DNA from 2 places in the Vibrio kasasachensis genome. Region 1 is predicted to be linked to the other one. Evidence: riboswitches for the same ligand, from Rfam matches in the RefSeq annotation. Region 1 holds a riboswitch; the other holds the start of a gene.

Region 1 (3,138 bases):
TTGCCCAAAGATTCTAGTCCTTGATGAAGCTGACGCCAATCTAGACAACGAAAGACTAACAGCCTTGCAGGCTCTACTTGAACAACTCCGTAAAGACAAGGTTGCAGTGGTCATGGTTTCACACAATAAAGAGCTGATTGCACACGTTGATTGGGTTGTTCAACTCGAAAATGGTGAAATCATCACCGCTTATAAAGCGGATCAAGCAGTAAAAGTACACAATATAAAACAGGCGGCATCCAATGGCAGATAGGCAGTTCCACTCTATAGATGAACAAGGTATTCATTACCATGATAAGCGCCATCTCTCTTTCGCTACTGGCTTAGCTCTGAAACTTGCCTTCGGTAGTGTGCTATTAATGTTCGGAGTCTTTCTCATATGGGCATCGGTGGCAAAACTTAGCAGTGCCGCTATTGCGCCCGGTGTCATTATCGTCGAATCAAAAAGAAAGCCAATCCAACATTTAGAAGGTGGCATCGTTGAAAGCATTCATGTTGCCGACGGTCAATTTGTTGAACAAGGTCAATTACTTATCACTCTAAATTCCTCTAGAGCACAAGCACAACTATTTGGGTTAAGAGCAAAATGGCAAAGTGAAACTGCACGCCTGAATCGACTTCACGCAGAATTACTCGGGAAGAAAAGCATCTCTTTTGATAAACATTTACTTGAATTTGAATCTGATACCCACGTACAAAATGTTCTAGAGACGCAAAATCAACTATTCACGAAACGTCGCTCTCTGCGTGATGGTGAAGATAAAGTTTTGGATGGTAAAACGGCGCAAGCACACCTTGATTTGCAAGGGTTAAAAAAACGTTATCAAGCAGACCAACAAGCTCTGGTTTATTTAACCGAGCAATTAGAGATGCATGAAACCTTGTTGAAAACAGGCAACACATCGAAGTCTAAAATGCTTGATTTGAAACGAGAGTACACCAAGTTAAACGGTAATTTGGCTGAACTCGAGTCAAAAATTCATCGCGCACATCGCTCAATTTCAGAAGCTGAACTACAAGACAGCAACGCCGATTTCGATTATGCCAAGCAGCTTGGTGAAGAAATACAACAACTCGAAAAATCGATTCGTGAAACTGACGAAGCCATGATCGAAGCACAACAAGTTCTAACACGGATTGAGATACGCGCCCCTCAATCAGGCGTGGTGGTTGGCTTAGCGATTTTCTCTAAACAATCAGTGATCAGCGCTGGCGAAAAAATCATGGAAATTGTGCCCCAACAAGATCAGCTCGTAGTTGAAGCGCTTGTGCAACCAGAAGATATTGATGTAGTGCATATTGGGCTCGATACAGAAGTTCGCTTAACAGCATACAACTTCAGGCGCACCCCGCCAGTTAGAGGGAAACTAGTACATATTTCGGCAGACCGCATTACAGATCAAGCTTCCGGATCATCAGCGTACTTAGCGCAAATCAAACTCAATCAAGAAGATCTGGCGCGTCTGAAACAGGTCACATTACATCCCGGAATGCCAGCTGAAGTCATGATTTTGCTCAATAAGCAAACTCCGTTGGACTATTTACTTAATCCACTTTCGGTTAGTACATACAAAGCAATGAGAGAAATTTAGTTTATACCCAAGTGACTTCAAGATGCAGGATTCAGAGCCTTGTCACTGGTACCAGTTTAAGGAAAATAACGACGTGGAATAGCCATCTATTTCCGAGTTGTTTGACGAAAAAATGGTTCCAGTGACAGGCTCCCGAAGGGCGAGTTTGTTAGGTTCGCAGATTACGTTATCGATTCTTAATTTAGAGCGACTAGATTTGCAAATCGACGCCTTGCCTGCAAACCTAACAACTCTCGCTGAACTAAGCATCTTGAGGTGACTTGGGTATAGGGCATAACTGAGACCAAAGCCCTTTAAGTACCAATTCCGGTCTCAAATTCATAACAGAGTGAAAAAGCCAAACTTATCGCGAGGTAAGGACGGAAAGCTGCAGATCTCAAAATATTGAGATGGCTGAGCTGCCTCACATTAATCATCAGATTGATAGAGGAAACCTTCATGACGTCTAAGCACGTAAAAACTGAACAAATTGAAAACCGAGTCGACTTAATAGATAGAGAACCAGTAGAAACTGGCGCACCATCTGTCGAGCTCTATGGAAAAAGCTACAACCCTATTTCACAGCATGATGCGGTAGATAATGTTGTTAACAGTGGCGACGGCAATGATCTAATACTACTTAATTCCGAAGAATTTGAAGTTCATGCCGGTGAAGGCAATGACATTGTCAATGCCGGTGAAGGTGATGATGTCGTTTTTGGTAACAGTGGCAATGATGTCTTAATCGGCGACGATTTCGGACGTCACGTCACTTACGATCATGCTGGTCAAGCGATTATCGATTTTAGCGATGCGACAGCAGCAGATCTTAGTTTAGCCAAAGTGTATAACCCTGATGGTACAGAAGCAGCCTTGTATGAAAAACATGGCGCGTATGGCGTGCTAGGTAATGAAGAAAGTGGTCGAGGTGGTCAGATTGGTTACAGTTTTGACGATGACGGAAGCAAAGGCGATCGAGCTGGAGCATCTGAAGTTTTTTCTGTTTCTTTAGAAGAGAACAGCTACGCGGCGAAAGTTTCTATTGGTCGACTGTTTAAAGATGAAGGTAAAGCCGAAGGCTCATATGTCAAAGAGATCAATGAAGTAGGCGTATGGACGGTATTGCGTGATGGCATCGTTGTCGAACACGGTTACTTTACCGTTGAAGAATTCGACCAAGCCACTCTAGACGCTTATGGATTGGATCCTGCAAAAGATAATCTAAAAGTTCTGCAAGAAGGCAATGGTCGTTCAAACGGTGAATTTGTCATTGAACCAGACGATGTAGGCTTTGTCGCATTTGATGAGATTCAATTCTCTGCTGCTATTGGTCACTTCGATAAAGGACGTGACCGACTGGATTCAAGTGACTTTTTGGTTGGCGAAGTAGAGTATCTTACACTAGAAGCTGACGGTACGAGCAATGACGATACCCTCTTCGGCGGTAACGATAACGACGTGCTATTAGGTGGTATCGGTGATGATATCCTTTTCGGCGATGACCGATATGCATTTGAAGATGGAAGCTCGCTTGATTTGAGTGCGGCGCGCGCTTATAACCCTTCAA
Region 2 (3,138 bases), on a different contig from region 1:
TTCCGTTTGATGGGAAAAGGTTTTCGTTTGCTACTGGCGACGATGCGGTCTAAAATCGTAACCGAAAACGATAAAAAATATGAATCAAGTGCAAACCGCTGTAAAAAAGCGGTTTTTGTATTTCTAATACTTCCTGCCAATTTATTCAAGAATGTGAATAGCTAGGTGGCAACTATAAATAGGATCACACCTTATGGCCACTATAAAAGATGTTGCGCGTCTCGCGGGCGTTTCAACAACAACAGTCTCGCACGTAATTAACAAAACTCGCTTTGTTGCAGAAACAACTCAAGAACGTGTAATGGAAGCAGTACAAGAGCTAAACTACGCTCCTAGTGCCGTAGCTCGTAGTTTGAAATGTAACAGCACGCGCACCATTGGTATGCTGGTTACTCAATCTACAAACTTATTCTTTTCTGAAGTGATTGATGGTGTAGAAAGCTACTGTTATCGCCAAGGTTATACCTTAATTCTGTGCAATACCGGTGGTATCTACGAGAAACAACGTGACTATGTCCGTATGTTGGCTGAAAAGCGTGTCGATGGTATTTTAGTTATGTGTTCAGATTTCACTGAAGAATTGAGTGAGATGCTTAATCGTCACAAAGATATTCCAAAAGTGGTCATGGATTGGGGTCCTGAAAGTTCGCAAGCCGACAAAATCATCGACAACTCAGAAGAAGGTGGTTACCTCGCAACGAAGTACCTAATTAAACATGGTCACACCGATATTGCCTGTTTAAGTGGTCACTTTGAGAAAGCTGCATGTCAGGAACGTATTCAAGGCTTCAAGCGTGCTATGGCAGAAGCTAACTTACCCGTGGACGAAGATTGGATTCTAGAAGGCAACTTCGAATGTGACACAGCTGTGCTAGCTGCGGACAAAATCGTTGCTATGGATAAGCGCCCTACCGCAATTTTCTGCTTCAATGATACGATGGCACTTGGTTTAATGAGCCGCCTACAGCAAAATGGCATCCGTGTTCCTGAAGATATGTCTGTCATTGGTTACGATAACATTGAACTGGCTGAGTACTTCTCTCCGCCATTAACTACAGTTCACCAACCAAAACGTCGTGTCGGTAAAAATGCGTTTGAAATCTTACTTGAGCGAATTAAAGATAAAGAACACGACAAACGAATATTTGAAATGCATCCAGAAATCGTTGAACGCTCTACAGTAGCTAAAATAAACTAAGCTAATGATTCCTATAACAATAGCTGATGGTCATCACATCAGCTATTGCTTTTCACATTCAACTTAATTCTTGCATTAGGATCACAAATATCTCATAGTGTTGTAATACTTCTATGTCGAAGTATCTTAATCTTTAGCAAAGCAAATTAAGTCACGCACAGGGCAAACCATTCTGAAAAGATGGGACGCAAAGCCACCGGCCTAAACATTATGTATGGCAGCGGGGTTACCGATGGTAGAAATGCACTCGTTAACGGATTACTCTCCTGATTTCTGCATTAGCTGCTATTCTCTCGGACCTGATTTGGTGGCGTATTATTATACACATACACCGAGAAAGTACTGAATGGATAAACCAATACTTAAAGACTCAATGAGGCTATTTCAGCCACTAGGTCGTATTAAATCTCGCTCTATGTTTGGTGGGTTTGGGATCTTCGCAGACGAAACAATGTTTGCGCTAGTTGTACACGACAAACTTCATATTCGTGCCGACAACACACTCACTAAGCAGTTTAAACAACAAGGTCTAGAGCCGTACGTGTATCACAAGCGTGGGTTCCCTGTTGTGACCAAATACTTTGCTTTAAGTGAAGAATGGCAGGACGATTGTGACCAAACACTGCAAGTTGCTCGTGAAGCGCTTGTTAAAGCACAAAGCGAAAAGTCTACTCAAGCTGAAGCCAAACCAACTCGCATCAAGGATTTACCCAATTTACGACTGGCGACAGAACGAATGCTTAAGAAAGTCGGTATCGACAACGTTAAGCAACTCGAACAAACTGGCTCTCTTGAAGCTTACAAGGCTATTCGAGAGTCACACGTTAGTGAAATAAGCCTTGAGCTATTGTGGTCGCTTGAAGGTGCAATAAAAGGAACACACTGGTCAGTGGTTCCGCAATCTCGTCGGGATGAATTACTTTCAAGGTTGCATAACTAAACTCTAAGCCAGCGATAATCGCTGGTTTTTTTTTGAAAGTTTTCGTTGGCTTTACGGTTCTTATTCAACAAGATAGTAAATGAACATCAAGTTCAGGAGAAAAAAATGAATAAGAAGCTTGTTATCGGAGTATTTCTCGTCGCGTTAATTGCCCTGCTGATCACGCAATTTGGTGATCAACTTACGCTGACTAATGCCAAAGCCCAACAAGCTGCACTGAGTGCATTTATCGAACAGAACTTCGTACTCGCAGCCCTGAGCTACTTTTTTGCCTATGTTGCAATCGCCGCATTTTCTATTCCTGGCGCGGCGGTTGTCACCTTACTTGGCGCTGCTCTATTTGGTTTTTGGAGCAGCCTACTGCTCGTTTCATTTGCTAGTACATTAGGTGCAACAATTGCTTTCCTAAGCAGCCGTTTCCTACTTCGTGATTGGGTACAAAGCAAATTTGGTGATAAGTTGAACTCGATAAACCAAGGCGTTGCAAAAGATGGCGCATTCTATCTATTTTCGTTACGCCTTATTCCTGTATTCCCATTCTTCTTAATCAATCTATTAATGGGGCTAACGCCAATATCAACAGCGCGGTTTTATCTTGTCAGCCAAATTGGCATGCTGCCTGGTACGGCGGTTTACCTCAATGCAGGTACACAATTGGCACAAATTGACAGCCTATCCGGTATCGTTTCACCTTCTGTACTCATTTCATTTGCACTACTTGGATTATTCCCAATTGTCGCTAAATGGTTGATGACAAAATTCAAGCGTTCACCGCAATCTCAAAATGATGCACAAAATGGAGAAGCGTCTTGAAGATATACAGCGCGAACAATCCTCCTCAAGCTCACATCGTCTGTGAGCTTTTACGTTCATACGACATCAAGTGTGAGGTGCGCGGTGAAGGCATTTTTGGCTTACAAGGAGAGGTGCCATTTGGTGAAGCGAGCGCACCACACGTATGGCTATTGGAGGAAGGCAAAAAACAACAAGCGATGCACTT

What was found. A riboswitch is a leader RNA that binds a small molecule or an ion and turns the genes downstream of it on or off. The one in region 1 is predicted to bind cyclic di-GMP.
Region 2: another riboswitch for cyclic di-GMP. It lies ahead of L4C38_RS13225 (TfoX/Sxy family DNA transformation protein); the one in region 1 lies ahead of L4C38_RS14405 (calcium-binding protein).

Annotation. Positions count from the first base shown of each region.
Region 1 covers NZ_JAKJTB010000017.1:32,278-35,415, reverse strand. Annotated here, with positions in the region: gene L4C38_RS14415 (type I secretion system permease/ATPase) at 1-253, shown strand, start outside; gene L4C38_RS14410 (HlyD family type I secretion periplasmic adaptor subunit) at 243-1,592, shown strand; cyclic di-GMP riboswitch class I at 1,919-1,998, shown strand; gene L4C38_RS14405 (calcium-binding protein) at 2,031-3,138, shown strand, end outside.
Region 2 covers NZ_JAKJTB010000015.1:101,185-104,322, reverse strand. Annotated here, with positions in the region: gene purR (HTH-type transcriptional repressor PurR) at 194-1,198, shown strand; cyclic di-GMP riboswitch class I at 1,350-1,432, shown strand; gene L4C38_RS13225 (TfoX/Sxy family DNA transformation protein) at 1,545-2,138, shown strand; gene L4C38_RS13220 (TVP38/TMEM64 family protein) at 2,244-2,951, shown strand; gene L4C38_RS13215 (putative signal transducing protein) at 2,948-3,138, shown strand, end outside.